One region of the Bradyrhizobium sp. WSM1253 genome, then DNA from elsewhere that is predicted to be linked to it. Evidence: predicted binding sites of a transcription regulator. Region 1 holds the regulator's gene; each other region holds the start of a gene.
What was found. The regulator PhoB, encoded in region 1, activates phosphate uptake and scavenging genes when phosphate is short. The targets are predictions, from matches to a motif close to TGTCATNNANCTGTCAT.

Region 1 (9,899 bases):
CCACCTTCGGCGGCGCCGACAAATGCATGCTGATGACCTTCCACGACCAGACGCCGCTGCGTCGGGTCGAGGAGATGCGGGCCGATTTCGTCGCCAATGCCAGCCACGAGCTGCGCACGCCGCTGGCCGCGCTGTCCGGCTTCATCGACACGCTCCAGGGCCAGGCCAAGGACGATCCCAAGGCGCGCGAGCGCTTCCTCGGCATCATGCACAACCAGGCCACCCGGATGGCGCGCCTGATCGACGATCTGCTGTCGCTGTCGCGGGTGGAACTGTCCGCCCATGTGCGGCCCGACACCCTGGTCGACCTGCTGCCGATCATCTTGCAGGTCGCCGACGGGCTCGAGCCGCTGGCGCGGGAACGCCAGGTCGAGGTCGAGACCCAGCTCCCTGAGACCCCGGTACTGATCGCGGGGGACCGCGAGGAGCTGCTCCGCCTGTTCGAGAATTTGATCGAGAACGCGCTCAAATACGGCGCCGCGGGCGGTCGCGTCATCGTGTCGCTGATGCCAGGCGCCGCCCCTGATGGAACTCAGGAAATCCGGGTCCTGGTCCGGGATTTCGGCCCCGGCATCGCGCCGGAGCACCTGCCGCGGCTAACCGAACGGTTCTACCGGGTCGATGTCGGCGACAGCCGCTCGCAGGGCGGCACCGGCCTCGGATTATCCCTGGTGAAACATATTCTTAACCGCCATCGCGGCCGGCTTTTGATCGAAAGCGTGCCCAAACAGGGCGCCACTTTCACCGCCTGTTTCCCCCAGGGCAAGCCTGCGGCTCTGAGCTAAATTCCAGCGATTTCAGCTGCTTAACGCTGTCATCCGACTGTCACCAAACCTTCGTAAAAGCTCAGCTGTCCGCTCCTAAAGGGGCGGCACGGGGAGCGCGATCGGGCGCGGATGGCGCTTCGCTCCCCTGTATGGAGACCAGCATGAATTTCCTCAAAACACTCGTCGCTGCTGGCATCGTCGCCGCATCGACGACGGCGGCCTTTGCTGCCGATATCACCGGTGCCGGTGCGACGTTCCCGTTCCCGATCTATTCCAAATGGGCTGACGCCTATAAGAAGGAGACCGGCAACGGTCTGAACTACCAGTCGATCGGCTCCGGCGGCGGCATCAAGCAGATCCAGGCCAAGACCGTGACCTTCGGCGCCAGCGACGCGCCGCTCAAGGCCGAGCAGCTCGAGAAGGACGGCCTCGTCCAGTGGCCGATGGTGATGGGTGCCATCGTTCCCGTCGTCAACATCGAGGGCGTGAAGCCCGGCGAGATGGTGTTCGACGGCGAGACGCTGGCCAGCATCTATCTCGGCAAGATCACCAAATGGGATGACGCCGCGATCAAGAAGCTCAACCCGAACGTGAAGCTGCCCTCGGAGGCCATCACCGTGGTCCGCCGTTCGGACGGCTCTGGCACCACCTTCAACTTCACCAACTACCTCGCCAAGGCCAGCGCGGACTGGAAGAGCAAGGTCGGTGAGGGTACCGCGGTCGAGTGGCCGGTCGGCGTCGGCGCCAAGGGCAATGAAGGCGTATCGGGCAATATCAGCCAGACCAAGAACTCGATCGGCTACGTCGAGTACGCCTATGCCAAGCAGAACAAGCTGACCTACACCGGCCTCGTCAACAAGGCCGGCAAGCCGGTGCAGCCCACCGTCGAAGCGTTCCAGGCGGCCGCCTCCAACGCCGACTGGGCCAAGGCTCCCGGCTACTACGTCATCCTGACCGACCAGCCCGGCGAGAAGTCCTGGCCGATCACGGCGGCGACGTTCATCCTGATGCACAAGGACGCCACCGACAAGGCGGCCTCGCAGGAAGCCATCAAGTTCTTCCGCTGGGCCTTCAAGAACGGCGGCAAGGCGGCTGAAGAGCTCGACTACATCCCGATGCCGGACCCGGTCGTTCAGCTGATCGAGAAGACCTGGGCTGCCGAAATCAAGAGCTAGCTTCGCGACGCTCGTGCCCCGGATGCGATGCGCCGCATCCGGGGCACGGACCAACAAAAAAACGTATGCTATTTAGTACAGGGGATCGGCGTGGCAGAGATGGCCGTTCAGAGCGATGTAATCGACGACGCCGGACCGTATGATCGCGCCAAGGCCTTGAGCGCGTTCAAGCTCGGCGACGTTACCTTCTACTGGATCACGCGGCTCTCCGCGATCTCGGTGCTTCTGATCCTCGGCGGCATTATCATTTCGCTGATCGTCGGCGCCTTCCCGGCGATGAAGGAATTCGGGGTCTCGTTCCTGTGGACGCAGCGCTGGGCGCCGTCGGCCGATCCGCCGGTGCTCGGCGCGCTCGGGCCAATGTACGGCACGCTCGTCACCTCCTTCATCGCGATGCTGATCGCCATTCCCGTGGGTCTCGGCATTGCGATCTTCCTCACCGAGCTCTGCCCGCAATGGCTGCGCCGCCCGATCGGCATGGCGATCGAGCTGCTCGCCGGCATCCCCTCGATCATCTACGGCATGTGGGGCTTCTTCGTGTTGGGTCCGTTCCTCGCCAACACGTTCCAGCCCTTCATGATCAAGATCTTCGACGGCGTGCCCGTGCTGGGCGCGATCTTCGCAGGTCCCCCGTCCTATCTCAGCCTGTTCAATGCCGCGCTGATCCTCGCCATCATGGTGCTGCCCTTCATCACCTCGATCTCAGTCGACGTGTTCAAGACCGTGCCTCCGGTGCTGAAGGAAGCCGCCTACGGCGTCGGCTGCACCACCTGGGAAGTCGTCCGCAGCGTGGTGATCCCCTACACCCGCGTCGGCGTCATCGGCGGCGTCATGCTGGCGCTGGGCCGGGCGCTCGGCGAGACCATGGCGGTGACCTTCATCATCGGCAACTCGTTCCGGATCTCGTCGTCGATCTTCGCGCCGGGCACCACGATCTCGGCGGCGATCGCATCCGAGTTCGCCGAGAGCGACGGCCTGCACCAGTCCGGCCTGATCCTGCTCGGTCTCCTGCTGTTCGTGCTGACCTTCTTCGTGCTTGCAGCGGCGCGGCTGATGCTGATGCGGCTGGAAAAGAAGGCGGGGAACTAGCGCCATGAATCCGATCTATTCACGCCGCCGCCGCAAGGACATCGTCGTTCGCGGGCTCTGCATCGCCGCAACGGCCTTCGGCGTCACCTGGCTCGCGCTGATCCTGATCACGCTGCTCTACAATGGACTGGCGGGACTCAATGTCCAGCTGTTCACCGAGAACACGCCGCCTCCCGGATCGAACGAGGGCGGCCTGCTCAACGCCATCGTCGGCTCGCTGATCATGACCGTGATCGGCGTCGGCATCGGCGCGCCGCTCGGCATGTTCGCCGGCACCTATCTCGCCGAATACGGCCGCAATGACCGGCTGACCTCGGTGATCCGCTTCATCAACGATATCCTGCTCTCGGCGCCCTCGATCATCATCGGCCTGTTCATCTACGGCGCGGTGGTGGTGCCGATGCGCGGCTTCTCGGCGATCGCAGGCTCGCTCGCGCTCGCGGTCATCGTGATCCCGGTGGTGCTGCGCACGACCGAGGACATGCTGCTGCTGGTGCCGAACGCGCTGCGCGAGGCGGCCTCGGCGCTCGGCCTGCCGCGTTCGCTGGTGATCAAGCGGATCGCCTATCGCGCCGCGCGCTCCGGCCTCATCACCGGCGTGCTGCTCGCAACCGCTCGCGTCGCCGGTGAAACTGCGCCGCTGCTGTTCACCGCGCTGTCGAACCAGTTCTTCAGCCTCGGCCTGAATAAGACGATGGCGAACCTGCCTGTCACCATCAACAACTTCGTGCAGAGCCCCTATGCCTATTGGAAGCAATTGGCCTGGAGCGGGGCGCTGCTCATCACCCTGACCGTTCTTGCCCTTAATATTGGCGCGCGCATCCTTGGCGCCGAGAGGACCGCAAAATGAGTGATCTTTCCGTATCGATGAGCGCGGCCGGTGGGCTGCCCCACGCGCCGGTGCTGCCGGAGGCGCCCCCGAAGGTGACCGTGCGCAACCTGAACTTCTATTACGGCGAGCACCACGCGCTGAAGAACATCAACCTGACGCTGGGCGCCAATCGCGTCACGGCGTTCATCGGTCCGTCGGGCTGCGGCAAGTCGACCCTGCTGCGCATCTTCAACCGGATGTACGACCTCTATCCCGGCCAGCGCGCCACTGGTCAGCTGATGCTCGACCAGACCAACATCCTCGACGGCAAGCTGGACCTCAATTTGCTGCGCGCCCGCGTCGGCATGGTGTTCCAGAAGCCGACGCCGTTCCCGATGACGATCTACGAGAACATCGCGTTCGGCATCCGCCTGTATGAGAAGATCTCGAAGTCCGAAATGGACGGCCGCGTCGAGAAGGCGCTGCGCGGCGGCGCGCTGTGGAACGAGGTCAAGGACAAGCTCAACGCCTCCGGCCTGTCGCTCTCCGGCGGCCAGCAGCAGCGCCTCTGCATCGCCCGCACCGTCGCGGTGCGGCCCGAGGTGATCCTGTTCGACGAACCCTGTTCGGCGCTCGACCCGATCTCGACCGCCAAGGTCGAGGAGCTGATCCAGGAGCTGTCCGAGGATTACACGATCGCGATCGTCACCCACAACATGCAGCAGGCGGCGCGCGTCTCCGACAAGACCGCCTTCATGTATCTCGGCGAGCTGATCGAGTTCGACGACACCAGCAAGATCTTCACGTCGCCGACCGACCGGCGCACGCAGGATTACATCACCGGCCGGTTCGGCTGAGGAGACGCGACATGGCTTCCGAACATACCGCAAAGGCTTTCGACACCGACCTCCAGGAACTCACCCGCCTGGTCGCCGAGATGGGCGGCATCGCCGAGCGCATGATCGTCGAGTCCGTCGACGCGCTGATCCGCCGCGACGTCCCGCTCGGCCAGCGCGTCGTCGCCATCGACACCGAGCTCGACGCGCTGCAGAAGCGCATCGAGGAGCGTGCGGTGCTCACCATCGCCCGCCGCCAGCCGATGGCGGTCGATCTGCGCGAGATCGTCGGCGCCATGCGCGTCGCGACCGATCTCGAGCGCATCGGCGACCTCGCCAAGAACATGGGCAAGCGCGTCGCGGCGCTGGAGACGGACTTCCATCCGCTCAAGCTGTTCCGCGGCCTCGAGCACATGACCGACCTCGTGCAGCAGCAGGTCAAGTCGGTGCTGGACGCCTATGCCGCGCATGATTTGCCGGCGGCGATGGCGGTGTGGAAGGGCGACGAGGAAGTCGACGCCATCTGCACCTCGCTGTTCCGCGAGCTCCTCACCTACATGATGGAGGATCCGCGCAACATCTCGTTCTGTATTCACCTGATGTTCTGCGCCAAGAACATTGAGCGGATCGGCGACCACGCCACCAACATCGCCGAGACCGTGTTCTACATGATCGAGGGCCAGGCGATCACCGACAAGCGGCCGAAGGGCGACATGACGACCTTCGCCAACACGGTACCGAACACCTGAAGACTTAAGGGAGCGACGACCCGATGGGCGCACGCATTATGGTGGTTGAGGACGAGGAAGCCCTGACCGAGCTTCTCCGCTACAACCTCGAAGGCGACGGCTATGACGTCGAGACGGTGATGCGCGGCGACGACGCCGACACCCGCCTCAAGGAGCACATCCCCGATCTGATCGTGCTCGACTGGATGCTGCCGGGCCTGTCAGGCATCGAACTGTGCCGCCGGCTTCGCACCCGTCCCGAGACCAAGCAGCTCCCGATCATCATGCTCACCGCGCGCGGCGAGGAGAGCGAGCGGGTGCGGGGTCTTGCGACCGGCGCCGACGATTACATCGTCAAGCCGTTCTCGGTGCCGGAGCTGCTGGCGCGCGTGAAGGGCCTGCTGCGGCGCGCGAGCCCCGAGCGGCTCGCCACCGTGCTTGCTTTTGGCGACATCGAGCTCGACCGCGACAAGCGCCGCGTGGCGCGCTCAGGCCGGCCGATCGATCTCGGTCCGACCGAATATCGCCTGCTGGAGTTCTTCCTGGAGCACCCGGGCCGGGTGTTCTCGCGCGAGCAACTGCTCGACAGCGTCTGGGGCCGCGACATCTATATCGACGAGCGTACCGTCGACGTGCATATCGGCCGCCTGCGCAAGCTGCTCAATCTCGGCCGCGAGCAAGACCCGATCCGCACCGTCCGCGGCGCCGGCTACGCGCTGGATGATCGGTTTGCGAAGGCGGAGCAGGTGTAGGGTTGCAGGCTTGTTTGTTGGCGAGCTGTCCCTGCATTCTCCGATGTCGTCCCGGACAAGCGAGCGCTGATCCGGGACCCATAACCACAGGGAGTGGTTTGGCGAAGACTCCGAGTTACCCCTTTCGCACGACTACTGCGTGCTCGGAGTATGGGTCCTGGCTTTCGCCAGGACGACACTGAAATTATTGAACTGTCTTTGCGCGACGACTTGCCGTGATTACCGCGGACCCGGCTTCACCGGTGCGCGGCGCCGATCCGACGCCGGCTGGTACGCAACACGCGAGTGCTGGGCGCAATAGGGCAGGCCGGACAGCGCCCGTCCACCGCAGAAGAAGAAGTCCGGGCTCGAGGGATCGCCGACCGGCCAGTGGCAGGTCGCCTCGTTCAATTCGAGCAGCGACAGCCGCTGGCTCATCGGCACCACGTTGTCGTAGGTGACCGGATCCGGCTCAGCCTCGACCTCGAAGGCCTGCGCCAGCGCGGTGTTGCCGCGCGAGATCGGGCGGCTCACCCGCATCATGTGCTGCGCGGGGCGCGCCTTGCGCGGCCGGGGCGCTGCCGATGATGGGCTCTTGGCGCGGCCCGAAAGACCGAGCCTGTGCACTTTGCCGATCACGGCATTGCGGGTCACATTGCCGAGCTCCGCCGCGATCTGGCTGGCCGAAAGTCCGGCCTCCCAGAGCTTTTTCAGCTGCTCGACGCGATCATCGGACCAGGTCAAAACCGTCATTGCACCCTTTCCCTCGCTGCGCGCCAGCCATCCTGGGGCCTCGCAGCGAATGCCTAAGCCTTCAAAAACCCGTGCCGCCAGAATCCCTTAAGGCTCGCCGGGCGCGTCTTGAACGCCCGAACGTTTACGCCGGTACATAAGGACTTAAAGATCAGAACCACTGCACGAGATGTCGTATCTGACAATCCAAACGCTACAATATGGCGTGACTCCCGCGCAAGAGTCCGCCGACTCGCTTCCACATGTTCCGTGGCTAAATCCCGCAAAATCGGCACCGCAAGACTACGGATTCAGCGTTTCGCGAGGCTTTCCGGGCGGCATTGACACCCGTTTCACCAGGCCTAAGATAGTCGCACGTGCCGCCCTCAAGAGGCGGCACGTTTCGTTTTCCGGGCCGGTCGATGGTGCGTTGCGTAATGCACGCTTACACCGTCCGCAACATTCAAGTGACCGTCATGACTAACAGCGCAGCGCCGCATTTGCTCCCCGTTTTCGCCAGGTCCGACCTCGGTTTCGAGCGTGGCGAAGGCTGCTGGCTGATCGCGACCAATGGCGAGCGCTATCTCGATTTCACCTCCGGGGTGGCGGTGAATGCGCTCGGCCATGCCCATCCGGCGCTGGTCGCGGCGTTGCAGGAACAGGCCACGAAGCTCTGGCACATGTCGAACCTGTTCCAGAGCCCGGACGGCGAAAAGCTTGCCGCGCGCCTGTGCAATGAAAGTTTCGCGGACTTCGTGTTCTTCTGCAATTCCGGCGCCGAAGCGCTGGAATGCGTGATCAAGGTCGTGCGCCGCTATCACGCCGCGAAGGGCCATCCAGACCGCTATCGCATGATCACCTTCGAAGGCGCCTTCCATGGCCGCACGCTGGCGACGCTGGCCGCGACGGGTTCGGCAAAATATCTCGAAGGTTTCGGCCCACCCATGGAGGGCTTCGACCAGGTTGCGCATGGCGATCTCGAGGCAGTGAAAAAGGCGATCGGTCCGCAGACCGCCGGCATCCTGATCGAGCCGATCCAGGGCGAGGGCGGTGTGCGTTCGGCAACGCCTGCCTTCCTGAGGGCGTTGCGCCAGCTCTGCGACGAGCGCGGCCTGTTGCTCGCCTTCGACGAGGTGCAGACCGGCATGGGCCGCACCGGCGATCTGTTCGCATACCGCCGCCTTGGCGTCGAACCTGACGTGATGTCGCTGGCCAAGGCGCTCGGCGGCGGCTTCCCGATCGGCGCCTGCCTTGCGACCGCGGAAGCGGCGTCCGGCATGACGCCGGGCTCGCACGGCTCGACCTTCGGCGGCAATCCGCTCGCGATCGCGGCGGCGAACGCCGTGCTCGACGTCATGCTCAAGCCCGGCTTCTTCGACCACGTGCAGAGGATGTCGCTGCTGCTCAAGCAGAAGCTCGCTTCCGTGATCGACCGTCATGGCGATGTCGTCAGCGAAGTGCGCGGCGAGGGCCTCCTGATCGGCATCAAGGCCGTGGTGCCTTCCGGCGATCTCGTTGCCGCCTTGCGCGCAGAAAAGCTGCTCACCGTCGGTGCCGGCGACAATGTCGTGCGTTTCCTGCCGCCTTTGATCGTCACCGAAGCCGAGATCGAGGACAGCGTCGGGCGGCTCGAGCGCGCCTGCACGGCGTTGTCCGGCAACAAGCGGGCGGCAAGCTGATGAGCACGTCGCCCGATAAAACGCCCAAGAAAACACCGAAGCACTTCCTCGATATCAACGAGCTGCCGCTGTCGGAGCTCAAGCGCATGCTGGCCGCGTCCTCCGCGATGAAGGCGAAGCAGAAGGCGCATCAGCCGGTCAGGCCGCTCGAAGGCAAGACGCTGGCGATGATCTTCGAGCGCCCCTCGACGCGGACGCGGGTGTCTTTCGATGTCGCCATGCGCCAGCTCGGCGGCGAGCCGATCATGCTCACCGGCGCCGAGATGCAGCTCGGCCGCGGCGAAACCATCGCCGACACCGCGCGGGTGCTGTCGCGCTATGTCGACGCCATCATGATCCGCATCCTCAATCACGATGCGCTGCTGGAGCTTGCGGCGAACGCCACCGTGCCCGTTATCAACGGCCTGACGCGGCGCTCGCATCCCTGCCAGGTCATGGCCGACCTGATGACCTACGAGGAACATCGCGGCCCGATCGAGGGCAAGACGGTGGCCTGGACCGGCGACGACAACAACGTGCTGGCGTCCTGGGCGCACGCCGCCGAGCGCTTCAAGTTCCAGCTCAATGTCGCGACGCCTCCGGAGCTCGCGCCGAAAAAAGCGATGCGCGACTTCATCAAGGCGACCGGCGCGCCGATCATGCTCGGCACGGATGCCGAAGCCGCCGTGAAGGGCGCCGATTGTGTCGTGACCGACACCTGGGTGTCGATGGGCGACAAGGAAGGCGAGCACCGCCATAACGTGCTCAAGCCCTATCAGGTCAATGCCCAGCTGATGTCGCTGGCCAAGCCCGATGCGCTGTTCATGCACTGCCTGCCCGCCCATCGCGGCGAGGAGGTCACCGACGAGGTGATCGACGGTCCCCAATCCGTCGTGTTCGACGAGGCCGAAAACCGCCTGCACGCGCAGAAGGGCATTCTGGCCTGGTGCTTCGACGCGGTGAAGTAACGCGGGCCGGTGAAGTAGCTTTGGATCGTCGTCCTGGCTTTCGCCAGGACGACACCGAGTTTGCCGTGCTTGCGTACGATCCGTTCTGCATTCCGGATGCAGCCGCCCCCCTTCCAATTCCGCCTTCCGACCCCAAATAAAGCGCCATGGTTTCCCAATCCCCTGACATGAAAACCGGGCCCGAAGGCCCGGTTCGCGCGCCATCCGCGGTTCCCATCGATGACGCCGTGCTGCCCTACGAGGTCGACGCGCTCGACGTGCGCGGTCGCCTGGTGCGGCTTGGTCCGGCGCTCGACGAGATCCTGACCAAGCACGATTATCCGGCGCCGGTCGGCAAGCTGCTCGGCGAGGCCATCGTGCTGACCACGCTGCTCGGCTCGTCGCTGAAGTTCGAAGGCCGCTTC
Region 2 (9,899 bases), 3.5 Mb from region 1:
AGGAGTTCCGCGCCTCCGAGCGCCACAAGATCGTGGTCGATTGGTTGAAGAAAATCTTCGATCCAAAGATCCATCCCTGTTTCCGCGACGAGTTCATCCACCCGAACGCGCTGGCGCCGATGATGACGGCCGCGCGCGAGGGTTTTGGATTGACGGGCTATGTCGCGGCAATGCCGACTTAAAACTCGAGCATGATCCTTTCGTAAAACCGCGTCGCAGTTTTCCGGATCCTCCTCTGGGCCGACGCGGGCAGGCTTCGCCTCACCATCGATGTTCGAAGCCGACCGTGCCCTGGTGCGACGTCAGCTCGTTGCGGAACTTGCCGTCGTAATTGACGTAGAGCCGCGCCGTGTTGGTCAGGCTGAGCGAGGCCGAGGCGCCGGCATCCGTGCCGTAGCGGCTCTCGCCGATGCCGGGCACGACGATGCTCTGGGTCCCGAGGCTGACCTGCACCGATCCCAGGTTCTGATGGAAATTGTCGACGAACTTGCCATAAGCGGACAGGTCCAGGATCTTCTGGTCGAAGATGAAGTAGCGTCCAATCTCGGCTCCGATCATGACGCGCGCGCGCGAGAGCGCAGTCGAGCCGACATTGAGTGGATCGAGGCCGCCAACCTCCTGGAACGCGACGCTAGTGGCGCGGACATATTCCAGTGCACCCTTGGGCACGATGCGCATCTGATCCTTGGTCCAGTAATAGCTGATCTCGGTCAGCGCGCCGTCGACTGCGGCGCGATAACCCGCGGTCGCAAGTCCCAGGCCGGTGTCCCGGCTGGAGCGGACCTTGCCGAAGCCGTGCACCACCGCGAACGCCCAGGTCCAGGGACCCTTGTCGACCGAGCCGCTGAAGCCGAGTTGCGTCAGGTCCAGCGTCGCGGACTGAAGTGCGAGCGGCACGTCGATGTCGGTGTGGCTCTGGTCGACGGAGAAGCCGAGATTGACACCCGGCGCGAGCCGCGCGCCGAAACCTGCGACACCGCCAAACGTCTTGCGCTTGTCGCCGACAAAGTCTCCTTGCGCATCCGTCCGGACCGAGATGCCGTAGCCCTCGAACCAGGTACGGTAGCGCGGATCTTCCGCGCCCGCCGATGCGCCGCCGCCGCCGGGATTGGTCCGGAACGCCCGGTTGACGCCGCCAGAAGCCTGGCTGCCGAGCCGCTCCAGGAAATTCGAGCCGAGATTGAGCGCGCTGTTGCCGGCCGACTGGTCGTAATTGGTCGCGGTCGGCATCGGAATCGGCGTCGGTGACGGCGTGGGTGTCGGGGTCGGCGTAGGCGTAGGCGTAGGCGTAGGCGTCGGACTTTGCGCAAAGCCTGATGTCGTCGACAGTACCATGATGAGCGCAAACGCCGCGGCAGCCGCGATCCAACGGACGCGGTTCAGCCTGATCGCCTGCCGTGTCTCTGAGGGCTGCGACGTGCAGCACATGGCGACAAATCCCGAAGCAAAGGGCGGCGCGCAAAAATGCAACAGGAGCGGCGCACGCGTGCCGCGATTTGTGCCGAACTGTTACTGAGGGTCAACCGGCTGGCGCGTCCAGGCAAAGGCATTGCTTCCGATTGTGGTTCCGCGGCCACAGGTCGCAAATTGCGGACGGGCGCTCCGGTCGGGCTCTTGAAATTCGCGCGCGGCTTGCTAACGGGCGATTTTCATGTTGCAATATCGGACACAATCGGAATTGGCCGCTCGACTGTGCGTTTCGCGACATTGAACTCAAGACTCGAACAGACTACCGGAGGCCCGTTTGTGGCGTGGCACGCGAAAAGCGGCCGCGTCGTTTTTGTATCTAGCGGAGGAGACTGAGGATGCCGCAAAAGGGCACCGTCAAATGGTTCAACCCGACCAAGGGCTATGGGTTCATCAAGCCGAACGGCAGTGATAAGGACGTCTTCGTCCACATCTCCGCCGTCGAGCGCGCCGGACTCTCGACCCTTAATGAAAATCAAGTGGTCGAATACGACCTCGTGGAGAACCGCGGCAAGGCATCCGCGGAGAACCTCAAGGTTTCCTGATTGCTCTCGCGGTCTGCGCAAGAGATCATGACGTTGCCCCCGGCTCTGCCGGGGGTTTTTGTTTGGGATGAAAGTATTCCGAGTGCGACGGCGCTTCACCGCACCAACGGCGCAACCAGAAAGTTCTCCGACGGCCCGCTGCCCGCGGTCTTGCACACATCGCCCTCGATCCGGACCTTGCCCGTCGCGAGCAGGCTCAGTGCTGCGGGATAGATGCGGTGCTCGACTTCGAGGATACGCTCCGACAGCGTGTCCGCCGTGTCGTGGTCGCTGACGGGAACGGCGCCCTGCATCACGATTGGACCGGCGTCGGTCTCGGGGATCACGAAGTGCACTGTCGCTCCGGACAGCTTGACGCCGGCGCGCAACGCCTGGCCGTGCGGGTCGAGACCGGGGAACGATGGCAGCAGCGAGGGATGGATGTTGAGCATCCGCCCGTACCAGGCCTTGGTGAATTCGGCCGTGAACAGGCGCATGAAGCCGCCGAGGCAAATCAGCTCGATGCCGTGCTGATCGAGCGCTGCTTGCAGCACCTTCTCGAAGCCGGCGCGGTCCTTGCCGAACGGCTTGCTTTCGATCACCAGCGTCTTCACGCCGCTCGCTTTGGCCCTTTCCAACCCCTGCGCATCGGCCTTGTTCGAGATGACGAGCGAAATCTCCGCCGGAAAATCCGGCGCGGCCGCGCCCTTGATCAGCGCAGCCATGTTGGAGCCACGGCCGGAAATCAGGATGGCGACGCGGCGTTTCATCACAGCGCCAGATCGAGATGGCCGTTATAGACGACGCGGTGCTCGCCCTCAGCCGGGATCACAGTGCCGAGCTGTGCCACGGTCTCACCGGCATCGGCGAAGACCTCGACGACCTCTTCGACCTTGTCCGGCTCGACGATTGCGATCATGCCGATCCCGCAATTGAAGGTCCGCAACATTTCGAGCTCGGCGATGCCGGCCTGCGCGGCCAGCCATTTGAACACCGGCAGCACTGGCAGGCGCGCCAGATCGATACCGACGCCGAGATGCTTCGGCAGCACGCGCGGAATGTTGTCGGTGAAGCCGCCTCCGGTGATGTGGGCAAGCCCCTTCACCGCGCCGGTCTCGCGGATCGCGCGCAGGCAGGATTTGACGTAGAGACGCGTCGGCGTCAGCAACGCGCCGCCGAGCGTCATGACGGGCGCAAACGGCGCCTGCGCCCCGAAGCCGAGGCCGGATTGTTCCACGATCTTGCGCACCAGCGAGAAACCGTTGGAGTGCACGCCCGACGAAGCGAGCCCGATCACGGCATCGCCGGCGGCGATGTCCTTGCGCGGCAGGAGCGTGCCCCGCTCGGCGGCGCCGACGGCAAAGCCGCCGAGGTCGTAGTCGCCGTCCTTGTAGAGGCCGGGCATCTCGGCCGTCTCGCCGCCGATCAGGGCGCAGCCGGATTCGCGGCAGCCTTCGGCGACGCCGGCGACAATCGACGCGGTCGCCTCCGGATCGAGCTTGCCGCAGGCAAAATAGTCCAGGAAGAACAGCGGCTCGGCGCCCTGCACCACGAGGTCGTTGACGCTCATGGCGACGAGGTCGATGCCGATCCCGCCATGCAGGCCGGTCTCGATCGCGATCTTGAGCTTGGTGCCGACGCCATCGGTCGCGGCCACCAGGATGGGATCCTTGAAACCGGCGGCCTTGAGATCGAATAGGCCGCCGAATCCCCCGATTTCGGCGTCGGCGCCGGGCCGTGCGGTGGCGCGCACCATCGGCTTGATCAGGTCGACCAAGCGGTTGCCCGCATCGATATCGACGCCTGAATCGGCGTAAGTGAGGCCGTTTTTGCGGTCGGTCATGCCCGATTTCCAGTGGGTTTGCGGCTGGTTACGTCGAATTCCGGGGACGCGCAATGGCTCGCATGGCGCGCCGCCGTATACTATGTAGAGATATCAACCGGTTCAGCCTGCAAAGGGCCGAATTCGAGGTCAGGCCGGGTGCCGGGAAGCGCCGTGTGAGTATACCGAACATCATTACTTTGGGCCGCATCATGCTGGTCCCGATCATCGTCTGGGCCATCGTGTCGAGCCAAATGGAGGTGGCGTTCGCCGTCTTCCTGATCGCCGGTATCAGCGACGCGGTCGACGGCTTCCTTGCCAAGCGCTTCAACATGACGAGCGAGCTCGGCGCCTTGCTCGACCCGCTCGCCGACAAGGCGCTGCTGGTCTCGATCTACATGGCCTTGGGCATCTGGGGCGCGATTCCGCGCTGGATCGTCATCCTGGTGGTCTCGCGCGACATCATGATCGTCGCCGCCGTGATCATATCGTGGCTGTTCGACCGCCCTGTGGAGATGAAGCCCTCGAAGGTATCCAAGCTCAACACTGTGGCCCAGGTGGCGTTCGCAGCGCTGGTGCTGGCCGCCCTCGCCTTCGGCTTCAAAGCCGGTCCTTATGATATAATCCTGATGGGCCTCGTCACGATCTTCACGCTCTCCTCCGTGTCGCTCTATCTCGTCGAATGGTTGCGGCACATGAGCACGATCGAGGCCAAGTAGCAGCACGATCGAGGCCAAATGAGTTGGGAAGCGGCCCCGCAAAAGGCCAACTCCCGCTCGATTAAGTGGCATCTCTTCTAACGAAGCCGGCACGCCGGCACGGAGCAAAGCAAGCGTGCCAGGCCGCGTTCATCCCCGACAATTGGCGTTTTCGCTTCCGCATGCGGAGAGCCTGAGCCGGGACAATTTCCTTGAGGGCCCCGTCAACGCCGCCGGTCTTGCCCTCATCGACGCCTGGCCGGAATGGCCGAACCGGATCATGTGGCTGGCCGGCCCGGAAGGAAGCGGCAAGAGCCATCTCGCCGCGATCTGGGCCGAGGCCTCAGGCGCCCGCTCGACCACGGCCAATGGGCTGACCGCCGAAGCCGTCCCGGCTGCGCTCGCCACCGGCGCGCTGGTGGTCGAGGATCCCAAGGCGAGGGAATGCGATGAGCGCGCCCTGTTCCATCTGATGAATCTGGCCCGCGAGGACGGCGCCTACGTCCTCTTCACCGGACGCGAGGCGCCCGCCTCTCTCGAGATCGAGCTCGCCGACCTGCGCTCGCGGCTCCGCGCTGTCCCCGTTATCTCGCTGCTGCCGCCTGACGACCAGCTCTTCCGCGGCCTGATCGTCAAATTCTGCGCCGACCGCCAGCTCGCCATGGACGAGAGCGTGGTCAGCTACCTCGCCACTCGCCTGGAGCGGTCCTCGGCCGCCGCCCGACGGGCTGTGGACCTGCTGGACAGCGAGGCCCTGCGCCTCGGCCGCCCCGTCACCCGGGCCCTGGCGGCCGAGCTGCTCCGGGATGTCTGACCAAGGCGGCTTGACGCGGCCGGGCCGCGGAACATCAATGTCATCGAAACGTCATCGCTCTAACACATGCTCCCGCGGGTTTTGCGCGTAAGTCGCAAATTGGGGCGAACTGGATGGATCGACTTCTGATGGATTCTGCGCAAGCTGTTGAAGTTAAAGAGAAAGCCCCGGAAGCCGAAGGCCCGCCGGCGATCGCATCGAGCCCCGAGCGGTTCATCAATCGCGAGCTCTCCTGGCTGCACTTCAACCGCCGCGTCCTGGAGGAATCGGTCAATCCCAGCCACCCCATGCTGGAGCGGGTGCGATTCCTGTCGATTTCAGCGAATAACCTCGACGAGTTCTTCATGGTCCGCGTCGCCGGCATCAAGGCCCAGGTGCGCGAGGGCATTGCCGAGCGCAGCCCCGACGGTCTGACGCCGTCCGAGCAGCTCGCGCTCATCAACCGGACCGTTTCGCAGCTTGCCTCCGACCAGCAGGCAATCTGGCGCGACCTGCGCGGCACGCTCGCCGACGAGGGCATCGTGCTGGTCGAGGGCAAGGAAGTCACCAAAGCGGAACGAACCTGGGTCGAGGACTACTTCCTCAGCAACGTGTTCCCGCTGCTGACACCGCTCGCGATCGACCCGGCCCACCCCTTCCCGTTCATTCCGAGCCTCGGCTTCACCATCGCGCTCCAGCTCACGCGCGCCGCCGACGGCAAGCAGATGAACGCGCTGATCCGCATGCCCGGCAAGATCGACCGCTTCATCCGCCTGCCGGCCGAGGGCAAGATAGTCCGGCTGATCTCGCTGGAGCAGGCCACCGCGCTATTCATCAACCGCCTGTTCCCCGGCTACAATCTTCACGGCCAGGGCGCCTTCCGTGTCATCCGCGACTCCGAACTCGAAATCGAGGAAGAGGCCGAGGATCTCGTCCGCTTGTTCGAGACCGCGCTGAAGCGCCGCCGCCGCGGCTCGGTGATCCGGCTCGAGATCGATGCCAAGATGCCGGAGCAGCTGCGCAGCTTCGTACAGCACGCGCTGTCGACCGCCGACGACGAGGTGTTTTTGGTCGATGGCGTGCTCGCCATGAACGAGCTCTCGCAGCTCACCCGCCTCGACCGGCCCGATCTGGAATTCACCCCTTACGTGCCCCGCCATCCCGAGCGCGTGCGCGAGCAAGGCGGCGACATCTTCGCTGCGATCCGGCAGAAGGATCTCGTCGTTCATCACCCCTATGAATCCTTCGACGTCGTGGTGCAGTTTCTCCAGCAGGCGACGCGCGACCCCGACGTCGTCGCCATCAAGCAGACGCTCTACCGCACCTCGAGCAACTCGCCGATCGTGCGGGCGCTCGTGGAAGCTGCCGAAGCCGGCAAATCCGTCACCGCGCTGATCGAGCTGAAGGCCCGCTTCGACGAGGAGGCCAACATCCGCTGGGCACGCGACCTCGAGCGCGCCGGCGTGCAGGTCGTCTATGGCTTCCTCGAACTGAAGACCCACGCGAAATTGTCGATGGTGGTGCGCCGCGAGGGCGGCAGCCTCACGACTTACGTCCACACCGGCACCGGCAATTACCACCCGGTGACCGCGCGCATCTACACCGACCTCTCCTACTTCACCTCGGACCCGACCATCGGCCGCGATGCCGCCCGCGTGTTCAACTTCATCACCGGCTATGCCGCGCCGAGCGATCTTGAAAAGATGGCGGTCTCGCCGCTGACCTTGCGCAAGCGCATCATCGAGCACATCCAGGGCGAGACCGCGCATGCGCGCCACGGCCGGCCCGGTGCGGTCTGGATGAAGATGAACGCGCTGGTCGACCCCGACATTATCGACGCGCTCTACGAGGCCTCACAGGCCGGCGTGCAGGTCGAGCTTGTGGTGCGCGGTATCTGCTGCCTGCGGCCCGGCATTCCCGGCCTGTCGGAGAACATCCGCGTCAAGTCGATCATCGGACGATTCCTCGAACACGGCCGAATTTACTGCTTCGGCATGGGCCAGGGCCTGCCGAGCGCGAAAGCGGCTGTGTATATCTCCTCGGCCGACATGATGCCGCGCAATCTCGACCGCCGCGTCGAGGTGCTGTGTCCGCTGCAAAATCCCACGGTGCATCAGCAGGTTCTCGAACAGATCATGGTCGCCAATCTCAAGGACAATGAACAGAGCTGGCAATTGTTGCCGGACGGGTCCTCAACGCGTATGAAGACCGCGAAGGGCGAGGAGCCTTTCAACGTCCACAACTACTTCATGACCAATCCGAGTCTGTCTGGCCGTGGTAAGTCGCTCAAGGAATCCTCGCCGCGCCGCCTCACGCGCCGTAATGAACGTCATCAATCCTGATCCGGGATCGTCGACGTGAAGCGGCCGCGCAAGCGCGGCTCGAGCGTCGCGGTCATCGACATCGGCTCCAACTCGGTCCGTCTCGTCGTCTACGAGGGACTGACGCGGAGCCTGATTCCGATCTTCAACGAGAAGACGCTGTGCGGGCTCGGGCGCGAGGTGCAGAGCACGGGCCTGCTAGCGCCCGACGCCGTCGACAAGGCACTGACCTCGCTCAAGCGCTTCCGTGCGCTGTGCCGGGTGATGCAGGTCGGGCGGGTGTTTGCGATTGCGACCGCCGCTTGCCGCGACGCCTCCAACGGCCCCGACTTCATCGCGAAAGCCGAGCGCATCTGCGCGGTGAAGATCGAGATCCTGTCGGGCCCGCGCGAGGCGCGGCTGTCGGCGCTTGGCGTGATCTCCGGCATCCATCATCCCGACGGCATCGTCGGCGACCTCGGCGGCGGCTCGCTCGAACTGATCGACGTGCGCAAAAACACGGTGCGCAGCGGCGTGACGCTGCCACTCGGCGGCCTCGCGCTGCAGGACCTCGCGCATAAATCCCTGAAACGCGCCGACCGCATCGTGCGCGAAGCGCTCGACGGGGTGCCGCAGCTCAAGGCCGGGAGCGGCCGCAGCTTCTACGCCGTCGGCGGTACCTGGCGCGCGCTGGCGCGCATCCACATCATCCAGAGCGGCTACCCGCTCCAGGTGATGCACGGCTATTCGATTTCGGCTGCCGAGGCGCTCGATTTTTCCCGACGTCTCCGCCGGCTTGCGGCCGCCGGCATGCTTGCAGACATCGAGATCGTCGCCGACGCCCGGCGCCCGCTCCTCACCTATGCGGCACTGGTGCTCGAGCACATCATCCGGGTGGCGAAGCCGAAGACCATCGTGTTCTCGACCTTCGGCGTGCGCGAGGGCCTGCTGCACGAGAAGCTGCCGGAGTCCGAACGCAACAAGGACGGACTGATCTGCGCGGCCGAGGAGCTGAACCAGCTGCTGTCTCGTTCGGCAAAGCACGCGCGCGAGTTGATCGCCTGGACCGACCGCCTCGCGCGCGTGGTGAAGCTGCGCGAGACCGAGGAGGACCGCCGTCTGCGCCACGCCGCGTGCCTGTTGTCCGACATCGGCTGGCGGGTGCATCCCGATCATCGCGGCGAGCAGACGCTGAGCCTCGTCGTCAACGGCAATTTCGGCGCGATCACCCACACCGAGCGCGCCTTCGTCGGCCTGTCCGTGTTCTATCGCTATGCGGGGCTCAGCGAGGAGAACCAGCCGCCGGTCGCCATGCAGGAGCTGCTGACGCCGGCGCAACTCGAACGCGCCCGCCTACTCGGCGCGGCCTTCCGCGTTGCGCATCTGATCTCGGCGGCGCGTCCGGGCGTCTTGCCCGCGACGCATTTCCGCAGCGTGGGCCGCAAGCTGTTGCTGGTGTTCGAGCACCGCCTCGGCGATCTCGTCGCGGATCGCGTCGGCAGCCGCTTCCGCGCGCTCGCCCGCCTGATCAACCGCGCCGGCTCGATCGTGCGGCGCTAGCGCATGATCCGGAAAAGCCTGAAGCGCTTTTCCGAAAAGATTATGCTCGAAAGATAAGCCTATTCCGCCGAGGCCTTGGCGTGGCGCTCGGAGGACTCCAGCGCGGCCGCGCTCATGCTGCGCCGGCGCCAGATGGAGCCGACGGCCAGCACGACGACGACGCCGAGAGCTGCGCACAGATATTCGCCGCCTCCGCCGCCATGGGCGAATTGCGGCGGGATGCGCAAGGCGCTGAGCACGTTGTCGAGCGAGGCGCCGAACGGACCGTCGAACAGCGTGTGCAGCCTCGGCGCGATGCCGGGATCGGTAGCGATCACCTCGCCCGCAATCCAGCCGAGCAGCGCCGCGCCGGCCCACACCAGAACCGGCAGCTTTGCGAGCAGCGCCATGATCAGCGCCGCACCGGCGACGATCAAGGGCACGCTGATGGCAAGACCGAGCACCAGCAAGGGCGCGCTGCCATTGGCGGCCGCGGCCACCGCAATGACGTTGTCCAGGCTCATGACGATGTCGGCGACGACGACGATCTGCACGGCCTGCCACAGATGCGAAGCCGACTCCACGCCGTCCTCGTCCTCCTGTTCCGGCACCAGCAGCTTTGCCGCAATCACGATCAGCGCAAGACCGCCGACCAGCTTGAGGTACGGCAGCTCCATCAGGCTCGCGACGATGCCCGTGAAGATGATCCGCAGCACCACCGCGGCGCCGGCACCCAGGATCATGCCCCACAGCCGA
Region 3 (9,899 bases), 2.7 Mb from region 1:
GAGGGTTGCAAAGGCGACGGCGGCGGCAAGCAGCCAGGCAGAGGAGCGAACCAAAATGGACATCCGCACCGCTTAGCACGGATTGCAGCAGCTTGCCGAGGCGCCGGGATCAGATCGCCGTGTAGTTAATGACGAAACGTTAAAGCGGCTCGCGCACGCCCAGGCCGTGCATGAAGCGTTCCCGGATTTGTACGGGATCGCGTCGGGTGGCGCCGACGCCGGGCTTGTCATCGATACGAACGGCGATCAGGCTGGGCTCGCCAGCCGACATGGCTTCCTCAACCAGACGCTCGAAATCCTCCTCGTCCGCGGCCCAGGCGCTGTTGGCAAGCCCGGAGCCGGTCGCGATGGCGACGATGTCAGCTACGTTCGCGGCCGGTGTCGGCTGCGCGCCGGTGATCTGGTAGATGCCGTTGTCCATCACGATCATGACGAGATTCTTCGGCTTCAACGCCGCGATCGTCGAGAGCGCGCCGAGCTGCATCAGGAGCGAACCATCGCCTTCGAGCGCAAAGACGCGCCGGTCCGGTTGCGCCAGCGCCACGCCCAGCGCGATCGGGAAGGCGAGGCCCATGCTGCCGAGCATGTAGAAATTCTGCGGACGGTGGCCGGCGGCCCAGAGGTCGAAATTGGTGTTGCCGATGCCGCCGATCACGGCTTCCTCGTGCTCGAGTTTCGCGATCAGGCGCGAGGTAACGTCGAAGCGGCTCATCACTTTGGTGTTGCGCGCGTCTGTCTTCATTTGGCCGTCCTCACTTGTCGAACACCTTGCCGCCCGTGAGCAGCGGGTTGAGGATCAGCGCGACTGGCGCCTGCGTCGTGATGGCCTGCTTGATCGAACGGTCGGCAATGAATTCGAGCTCGTCGAGCCGGGTGATGGTGTGATGCTCCAGCGCCAGCGAATCCAGCACCGGACGCATGGTGCGGCAGACCAGTGACTGGCCGTAATTGAATTCGCCGAGCGTGCCGCGCTCAGACACGAACATGATCAGCGGAATCTGGTAGGGCACCGCAAGCGAGGCCAGCACGTTGGCGAGCGTCGCAAACCCCGAGGTCTGCATCAACACCGCGCCCCGTCGTCCGCCCATCCAGGCGCCCGAGACGATGCCGACGGCCTCCTCCTCGCGGGCGGTGGCAAAGGTGGTGAAGAACGGATCGGCGTGCAGGTTCTTGATCAGCGGCGTCAGCACGCGGTCGGGCACGTAAGGGACGAGGCTGATCTCGTTCCGCTTCAGCGTTTGCAGGACGATGCCGTGCCAGCTCTTGTCGCTGGAGGTCTGCGCCGCCTCGGACGAGGTCTGTTGCTCCGCAATCGGCATTGCGTTCTCCCTTCGGCCGCACATGCTTCTTGGTTTTTTGCCTTTGTCGTGGCCATCGTCTTGGCCGTCGCGGCGGTCTGCCGAACTTGACGCAGGCAGCGGGATTGTCAACATGTCCGGGCTGCACCGTGATCTGCGCCAGACGGCCTGCCGCGGCCGGTGCCGCCGTGTCATAAGCGGCAATAACAAGAGAACGGAGGAACGTATGAAAGGATCGCGCGCCGCGCTGGCCCTGCGGATCTCCTGGAGAAAGCCGGAAGGGTCCTGATGTCCGTCAACAGCAAGCGCGTCTTCTACGTTAAATATCTGGCCAATCCGATCTATATCGACATTCTGAAGGCGCGGCCCGACGTCCGGCTCGATCGCATCGAGAACGAGAGCCCCGAGGAATATTTCGCGCCGATCATCGAAGCGGCTCATGTCTACCAGATCGGCGCCGCCCGTGACGAACTGGCCCCGCATTTCCATGTCGATGCTGCCTTCCTGAAGCGCGCGCCGAACCTGCTGCTCGTCTCCAGCAACGGCGCTGGATTCGATCCTGTTGACGTCGAGGCCTGCACCGATGCCGGCGTGCTGGTCGTCAACCAGTCCGGCGGCAACGCCCATTCCGTCGCCGAGCATGCGCTGGCGATGATGCTGACGCTGTCCAAGCGCATCATCCAGTCCGACCGCAAGCTCCGCAGGGAGTCCAACGTCAACCGCAACGAACTCGTCGGCAACGAGATCGAGCACAAGACCGTCGGCATCATCGGCCTCGGCAATGTCGGTCGCCGCATCGCCGCGCTTTGCAAGGGCCTGTTCGGCATGAAGGTGCTGGCCTACGATCCGTACCTGACGGCCGAAATGATGGCCGAGCGGGGCGGCGAGAAGGTCGAGCTCGACGAGCTCTTGCGCCGCGCCGACTTCGTCTCGATCTCCTGTCCGCTCGACAAGGGCAGCCGCAATATGATCAGCGTGCGCGAGTTTGGGTTGATGCAGCCGCATGCGTACTTTATCACCACGGCGCGTGGCTTCATCCACGATGAGGATGCGCTGCTCCAGGCGTTGCGTGACAAGCGCATTGCGGGCGCCGGTCTCGACGTCTGGTCGAAGGAGCCGCCGCCGCCGGAGCATCCGCTGCTCCAGCTCGACAACGTGCTGGCGAGCCCGCATACGGCCGGCGTCACGATCGAGGCGCGCCAGAACATGGGCCGCATCGCCGCCGAGCAGGTGCTGCAGACGCTCGACGGTAAGCGCCCGCCGCGCATCATCAATCCCGAGGTCTGGCCGCGCTATGCCGAGCGGTTCAAGCAGGCGTTTGGTGTGATGCCGGCGTAGGGCGCGCGAAGTCTGATCGTGCTCCGATCGCTGGTTACGAGGATGAAAACAGAAAGCGGCGGATTTTACTGATGGCGTGAGTGAACACGTATGACTTGTCCTGTAGATCAGGGTTCATGAGCATATTTTCGATTGCGACATCCGGACTTTCCGCGGCGAGTTTGCGTGTGAACGTGGCCGCGAGCAATATCGCCAACATTCGCACGACAGGCCCGCTACCTGCGTCAGGCGGATCGAGCACATCGGCCAGTGCGGTCAGTTCGAGCATTAGTCCGACGTTTCCCGCGGCGTATGTGCCGTTGCGAGTCGATCAGGTCGACCAATCGAGCGGCTCGACGCCGGGCGGTACGTTCACGACCGTGTCGGCGGTTTCGCCGAGCTTTACCGCACAATCCGACCCAAGCGCCCCCTTCGCAAACCAGGACGGCCTGGTCGCCGCGCCGAATGTCGATCTCGCCAGCGAATTCGTTCAACTGGCGACCGCGAAGTACAGCTTCATTGCCAATGCGAAGGTCATTCAGGCCTATTCAGAAACGACAGAGTCGCTACTCGACATCACGACGTGATGTCGGCGCGGGCGCTCGTGTCGCGCGCGCCTTCCGCAGGCCCCTAGGCAGGGCGAGGGTGGTTGACGGATTGAGCCGACGACTGTCGGCGGGCGGGAACCGCGCCCCGACCTTGATCCGCATCAAAATCTCCCTCCCGCAATCCGGCTAAATGGGATTAGAGTGAGCGCCGCCGGGGCAGGCAGGAGGTCCCATGTCAACTTATGTGGTCAGGTTCATGAAGGACGTGCTCGGCCAGTACGGCCGGCAGATCGAGGTGTGCCAGGGCACGCTCGAGATCGACGCTTCCGACGAGAACGAAGCCAGAGAGCGGGCGAAGGCGAGGTTTTGCGAGGACCAGGCACTGCACCACTGGTCCTTGCATGCCGACCGCATCCAGGTCAGACCGGCTGACTTTCCGTCGTGAGGGCCTAGCGGCCGGGCGCCGTGACGGGCGGCGGCGCGGTGACGCCCGCACCGAGCGAGCGCTGTACCATGACGGTGTCGGACCAGTGACCGTTGCGATAGGCGACACCGCAGAGCAGGCCGGCGCGCGCGAAACCGAACTTCTCGTGCAGCGCCAGCGAGGGGGCATTGTCGGCATCGATATAGCCGATCATCTGGCGGAAGCCGGCCGCCGCACACGCGTCGATCAACTCCTGCAGCAATAGCCGTCCGACTCCGCGGCCGAGATGGTCGTGGTGCACATAGATCGAATGCTTGGCGGCGTAGCGATAAGCTGGACGCTTGCGGAACAGTACCGCATAGGCATATCCCACGACTTCACCACGAAAGGTCGCGACCAGATGCGGCAGGCGGGTCTGCTTCAGGTTCTTGCGCCGATCGCGCAGATCGTCCGGCTCGGGCGCACCGGTTCCCTCGACATCGCGCGGCACGCCGTTGCGGACGTGATGGCGGTAGATCGCCAGCATCGCATCGACGTCGCTCTCGCGTGAGGGCCGGACCACGACTGGCCCGTCATCCGGGCGCGCAATCGCAGTTTCGTTCATCGGCACCTACCCGGCAACGACGTAAGTATAGAGCCCGATGCGCCCCTGCGCATCGATCTCCTTGTAGACGCCCTGGATTTCCACATCGAAGCCCGGGAACGTGTTGAAGCAGGTCTCGAACATCTTGAGATAATCCAGCATGGGCTTGGCCCGTTCCGTCAGCCGCTCGCCGGGCACGATGGTTGCGATGCCGGGCGGATAGACCACGAAGGGCGTGGTGGCGATGCGGCCCGTGATCGCCTCGATCGGCAGATAGTCGACATCGTTGCGGAACAGGTAGCGCGCGGCATCGCGGGGCGACATCGCGATGTCAGGCATGTGCTCGGGCATGAACTGCCGGGCCTGGAGTGCGCTGACGTCGGCGGCACGGAAGAAACGGTGCATATCGCCGCAGAGATCGCGCAGCCGCACGCCGGCATAGCGCGCCTGCCGTCGCTGGCAGAACTCCGGGATGGCGTCGGCCAGCAGCGCATTGTCGTCGTGCAGCCGCTTGAATGCGACGAGACCGGAGATCAGCGTGCCCGCCTTGCTTGCTTCGACGCCCGGAGTGAGCAGGAAGAGCAGGGAGTTGAGGTCGTTCTTCTCGGGGACGATGCGGTTCTCGCGCAAATATTGCGCGACGACCGGCGCGGGGATGCCGTGCTCGACATAGGCGCCGGTGATGCGATCGAAGCCGGGCGTGAGCAGCGTCAGCTTGTTCGGATCGGTCATGGCAAAGCCCTCGCTGAGGCCAGGGAAGCCATGCCAGGCGCTGTCGGGGGAGAGCTGCCACAGCGCAGGGTTGGTGGCGAGTTCGTCGGTGGAGAGTGTTTCCCAGGCGACGTTGTGGGCGGCGCCGGCGCGGCTGACGTCGGGAATTGCGACGCGGTCGGGGACGAAGGGTTCGAAGAACCAGCGGCGGTCCCGAGTCTGCTCCTTCTCCTCGAACTCCCGGCGCATCGCGCGGATTTTCTTGCGCAACTCGATGCCGAGCCGGATCGTGTCGTCCCACAACACTTCGCCGGAGCGGCCCTTCATCATCTGTGCGCCGACGTCGAGCGAGGCGAACAGCGGGTAGAATGGCGACGTGGAAGCGTGCTGCATGAAACTTTCGTTGAAGCGGCGGTGCTCGACGCGCCGTTTCTGGCCGCGGATGTGACGATCCTTGATGTGGATCTGGGATGCCTGCGAGAAGCTCGCGAGCTGCTTGTGGGTCGACTGCGTCGCGATGATGCCGGGAGCCTCGGGGGGAAGGTTGGTCAGCCCCATGGCGAAGCGGCCGGCATAGAGCGGGTGGAATTTCATGAAGCCGGCCCAAGCCTCGTCGAACAGGATGTGCTCGCAGAGATGGCCGATGCGCTTCAAGATCATCTCGGCGCTGTGAATGGTGCCGTCATAGGTGCACTGCTCGACCACGGCGACGCGGAACGGCCGCTCCTTGCGCCAGGCGTCCTTGTCCGTCACCAAGGGATGATTGCGGATCGTCTCGCGCAAGGTTTTCTCGTCGAGCATGTCCCAGCGCATCGGGCCAATCAGGCCCCAGGCGTTGCGGATGGTCGGCACGTAGACCGGAACGCCGCCATTGATCATCAGCGCGCCATGATGAGCGGCTTTGTGATTGTTGCGGTCGAACAGCACGAGATCGCCGTCGGTGACGAGAGCGCCGAGCGCGATCTTGTTCGATGTCGAGGTTCCGTTGAGCACGAAATAGGTCTTTTCCGCGCCAAAAATCTGGGCGGCTTCCTTCTGCGCCCTTAGCGCGGGACCTTCGTGGGTGAGGAGGTCGCCGAGGTCGAGCACGGAATTGTCGAGGTCGTCGCGGAACACGGACTCGCCGAGATGTTCGACGAACACCCGCCCGATCGGGCTGCGGTTGTAGAACACGCCGCCATTGTGGCCTGGACAGGTCCAGAGCTGGTTGCCCTCTTCGGCATAATCGACCAGCGCGCCGAAGAAGGGCGTCTTCAGCGTCTCCGCATATTGCTTCAGACGGCTGATCAGGTTCTTGGCGATGAAGGTCGGTGTCTCCTCGGACAGGAAGACATAACCGTCGATGAAGTCGAGCACCTCGACCGGCAGATCCTCGAACCGCTTGCGCCGGATCAGGAGGATGATCGGGAAATCGAGGCCGCGCCGCCGCATCAAATTGATCAGCGCCGAGGTCTTGCCCTCCAGGCCCTTCTTGCCCCAGTCCACCACCATGCAGCCGATTGCGGCATCGGTCTGCACCGCCATCTCCGCGTCCTCCAGCTTGCGGGCGCGAACGACCTCGAAGCCGGAACGCTGGATCTCCTCGATGATCTGGTTGAAGCGGACACCTTCGAGGTCGTCGGCGTCGAACACAGGTGCGGCGAACAGGAAGTTGAAGCGCTTGAAATAGTCCATGTCATGTCCCGAATGTGCGAGACCGACAGGTCTCGACACATTTGATGACAGCTGGATGACAGGGAGCGCGATCCCGAGCGGGCCGGGTCGGATGACCATCGGCTCAGTCCAGCAGCTTGTCCAATGTGATCGGGAAGCGGCGGATGCGTTTGCCGGTGGCGTGATAGACGGCGTTTGCGATCGCCGCCGGGACGCCGACGATGCCGATCTCGCCAATGCCCTTGATGCCGAGCCCGTTGATGTGCGCGTCCGGCTCGTCGACGAAGATCACGTCGATGTCGTGAACATCCGCATTCACGGGAATGTGGTACTCGGCGATGTTCGCGTTCATGATCCGACCGAAGCGATGATCCATCACCGTCTCCTCATGGAGCGCCATCCCGATCCCCCAGACCACGCCGCCCATGATCTGGCTGCGGCCGGTCTTGGTGTTCAGAATCCGCCCGGCCGCAACGCGCTCACGACCCGCGTCACGCGAATGACGTTTAGCTCTTCGTCCACCTTGACCTCGGCGAAGACGGCCGAATGGGTGTTGCGCGCGTGTTTCTTGTCCTCACCGAACTGGTTGAGCTTCTCCTTCTCGATGCGCTCGACGCCGCCATGGCGCATCGCGTCGGCGATCGAGACTGCGCGGCTGTTGTCGCTGGCGCTGGCAATGCTGCCGTCGGTCAGCACCGTATCGACAAGCTCGGCGCCGGCGACCGGCGAGCCTGGCATCTTCCCGGCCAGAGCTAACAGCTCCTTGCGCACTTCCTCGGCGGCTGCGAGCACCGCATGTGCGCTCGAGGCGGCCATCCAGGAGCCGCCCTCGACAGGCGCCTGCGGCAGACTGGAATCTGCGAGCCTGACGCTGATGTTCTCGATTGGCAGGCCGAGTGCGTCGGCTGCGACCTGAGCGACAATGGTGTAGGTGCCGGTGCCGATGTCCGATGCGGCACATGACACCTCGGCATGTCCGTTCGACGTCAGCGCGATACGGACGGCGACCGGCATCTGCAGTGCTTCCCACACACCCGTCGCCATGCCCCAGCCGACCAGCTCCTTGCCGTCGCGCATCGAGCGCGGCACAGGATTGCGTCTGCTCCAGCCGAAGGCGTCCGCGCCGCGCGCGTAGCATTCGCGCAACTGCTTGCTGGTGTAGGGCAGGTTTTCGCTCTGGTCGCGATCCGAGTAGCACTTCAGCCGCAGTTCGACCGGGTCGAGCTTGAGCGCGACGGCGAGCTCGTCCATGGCGCATTCGAGCGCGCAGACGCCCGACGCCGCGCCCGGTGCGCGCATATCGCAAGGCGTGGAGACGTCAAGGTGAACCAGCTTGTGCGCGAAGCGGCTGTTCGGACTCTTGTAGAGCTGTTCGGCCCAGCCGGTATCGTTGCGCGCAAAATCCTCGTAGCGCGAGGTGACGGCAATGGCCTCGTGCGTAACGGCGTCGAGCGTACCATCCGATTTTGCGCCGAGCGCGACGCGCTCGATGGTCATCGGCCGGTATCCGAGCCCGTACATCTGCTGCCGCGTCAGCACGACGCGAATGGACCGCTTCAGCGCGAGCGCGCCGAGCGTTGCCAACACCACCTGATATTGCGGCCGCAAGCCGGAGCCGAAGGCGCCGCCGACGTATGGCGAGACCACGCGAATGTCATCCGGTTTCTTGTCGAACACCCCGCAGAGAAATTTGTGGACGTTCTGGACGCCTTGAGTCTTGTCGTAGATCGTGAGCTTGCCATTGCTGTCCCAGACCGCCGTAGTCGCATAGAGCTCCATCGGATTGTGATGCTCGGTCGGTATCACGTAGTCCGCCTCGTGGCGCACATAAGCTCCCGCAAGAGCCGCTACGGCGTCGCCCCGCGGCTTGTGCGGCTTGTCCTTCTCGGCAGCGTTGCTGCGCTCGCCTTCGAGGTCGGTCGCAAAACCATGCTGCTCATATTCGACCCGCACGAGAGTCGCGGCAAATTTCGCGGTTTCCCAGTCCTCCGCCACGACCAACGCAATCGGCTGGCCATTGAACTTGATCGTGTCATCATAAAGCGGACGGAAAGGCGAGCCTTCCTCGGGCGCTACTTCGTCCTTCCACGAATCGTCCTTGTCGGCCAGTGGCGGACGGTTCGCATGCGTGAGCACGTCGAGTACGCCTTCGACCTGGAGTGCCGTACTGGTGTCGAGGCGGGCAATGCGCCCGCATGGAATGGTGGCCTCGACCACGAAGCCATGGAGGAGCCCGTCCGCCGGAAATTCGCCGGCGTATTTGGCGGCCCCGGTGACCTTGGCTCGGCCGTCGACACGCGACGTTGGCGTTCCGACATAAGCGTTCATAGGGTCCTCACGCGATCTTCTTGTGAGCCTGGGATTGCGGTGTGGCGTTCGCCGCCTGTGTCAGCGTCCGCACGATGGCGCGGCGTGCGAGCTCGACCTTAAAGCCGTTATGTGAGCGGGCCGTTGCTCCCTGGAGCAAGAGATCCGCGGCGTGCGAGAAGTGATCGGGCGTCGCGGCCTGACCGCGCAACGCAGCTTCGGCTTCGAGGCTGCGCCAGGGCTTGTGAGCCACGCCGCCGAGCGCCACGCGTGCCCCGCTGATTGCGTTGCCCTCCAATTCGAGCGCGGCGGCAACCGAGACCAGAGCAAAGGCATAGGACATGCGGTCGCGAATTTTGAGGTAGCTGTAGTTTTGAGCAAAGCCGAGCGGCGGCAGTTCGATCGCCGTGATGATCTCGCCGGTGCCGAGGTTGGTATCGACGTGAGGCTTGTCGCCGGGCACCCGGTGGAAATCAGTTAGCGCGATGGTGCGTTCGCCGGAGGGGCCCGCGATGTGCACGAGCGCATCGAGCGCGGCCAGCGCCACGCTCATATCGGACGGATTGGTCGCGATGCAGGCGGCGCTCGTACCCAGGATCGCATGGTTGCGGTTCAGCCCGTCCATCGCCGAGCAGCCGCTGCCGGGATGTCGCTTGTTGCAGGGCGTGGCCGTGTCATAGAAATAGGCGCAGCGCGTTCGCTGCATCAGATTGCCGCCAACGGAGGCCATGTTGCGCAATTGCGCCGAGGCGCCGGCCAGAATGGCGCTGGCGAGCAGGGGATAGCGCTGCTCGATCAATGGATGATAGGCGAGGTCCGAGTTCGGCACCAGGGCGCCGATGCGCAAGGACCCGTCGGCCGTCCCCTCGACCTTGCGGAGCGGCAGGCGGGAAATGTCGATCAGCCGGGTGGGGCGCTCGACATTCTCTTTCATCAGGTCGATCAGATTTGTGCCGCCGGCAATGAGTTTTGCGCCGGGATCGGCGGCGAGCAGGCGAATCGCGTCGGCGACATCATTGGCTCGGGCGTATAGGAAGTTGTTCATGGCTGGCCCATTG

Region 2: BRA1253DRAFT_RS05405 (RNA degradosome polyphosphate kinase) is a predicted target of PhoB. The motif match lies at 5,364-5,380, and genes of this name have one in related genera.
Region 3: BRA1253DRAFT_RS09100 (Orn/Lys/Arg decarboxylase N-terminal domain-containing protein) is a predicted target of PhoB. The motif match lies at 6,600-6,616, and genes of this name have one in related genera.

What each region holds. Positions count from the first base shown of each region.
Region 1 covers NZ_JH600073.1:4,263,113-4,273,011, reverse strand. The annotation lists gene BRA1253DRAFT_RS21770 (ATP-binding protein) at 1-785, shown strand, start outside; gene pstS (phosphate ABC transporter substrate-binding protein PstS) at 929-1,942, shown strand; gene pstC (phosphate ABC transporter permease subunit PstC) at 2,042-3,031, shown strand; gene pstA (phosphate ABC transporter permease PstA) at 3,036-3,881, shown strand; gene pstB (phosphate ABC transporter ATP-binding protein PstB) at 3,878-4,699, shown strand; gene phoU (phosphate signaling complex protein PhoU) at 4,711-5,427, shown strand; gene phoB (phosphate regulon transcriptional regulator PhoB) at 5,451-6,158, shown strand; gene BRA1253DRAFT_RS21735 (GcrA family cell cycle regulator) at 6,378-6,890, opposite strand; gene BRA1253DRAFT_RS21730 (aspartate aminotransferase family protein) at 7,346-8,548, shown strand; gene argF (ornithine carbamoyltransferase) at 8,548-9,495, shown strand; gene BRA1253DRAFT_RS21720 (Hsp33 family molecular chaperone) at 9,642-9,899, shown strand, end outside.
Region 2 covers NZ_JH600073.1:723,574-733,472, forward strand. The annotation lists gene BRA1253DRAFT_RS05370 (LysR family transcriptional regulator) at 1-182, shown strand, start outside; gene BRA1253DRAFT_RS05375 (autotransporter outer membrane beta-barrel domain-containing protein) at 262-1,428, opposite strand; gene BRA1253DRAFT_RS05380 (cold-shock protein) at 1,806-2,012, shown strand; gene purN (phosphoribosylglycinamide formyltransferase) at 2,108-2,761, opposite strand; gene purM (phosphoribosylformylglycinamidine cyclo-ligase) at 2,761-3,834, opposite strand; gene BRA1253DRAFT_RS05395 (CDP-alcohol phosphatidyltransferase family protein) at 3,990-4,532, shown strand; gene BRA1253DRAFT_RS05400 (DnaA ATPase domain-containing protein) at 4,648-5,325, shown strand; gene BRA1253DRAFT_RS05405 (RNA degradosome polyphosphate kinase) at 5,454-7,646, shown strand; gene ppx (exopolyphosphatase) at 7,662-9,164, shown strand; gene BRA1253DRAFT_RS05415 (TerC family protein) at 9,224-9,899, opposite strand, start outside.
Region 3 covers NZ_JH600073.1:1,538,979-1,548,877, reverse strand. The annotation lists gene BRA1253DRAFT_RS09135 (antibiotic resistance protein VanZ) at 1-63, opposite strand, end outside; gene BRA1253DRAFT_RS09130 (thiamine pyrophosphate-dependent enzyme) at 140-742, opposite strand; gene BRA1253DRAFT_RS09125 (thiamine pyrophosphate-binding protein) at 753-1,319, opposite strand; gene BRA1253DRAFT_RS09120 (hydroxyacid dehydrogenase) at 1,587-2,636, shown strand; gene BRA1253DRAFT_RS09115 (flagellar basal body rod protein FlgC) at 2,753-3,202, shown strand; gene BRA1253DRAFT_RS44380 (hypothetical protein) at 3,396-3,608, shown strand; gene BRA1253DRAFT_RS09105 (GNAT family N-acetyltransferase) at 3,613-4,191, opposite strand; gene BRA1253DRAFT_RS09100 (Orn/Lys/Arg decarboxylase N-terminal domain-containing protein) at 4,198-6,555, opposite strand; partial or broken gene BRA1253DRAFT_RS09095 (xanthine dehydrogenase family protein molybdopterin-binding subunit) at 6,659-8,862, opposite strand; gene BRA1253DRAFT_RS09090 (xanthine dehydrogenase family protein subunit M) at 8,870-9,886, opposite strand; gene BRA1253DRAFT_RS09085 ((2Fe-2S)-binding protein) at 9,883-9,899, opposite strand, start outside.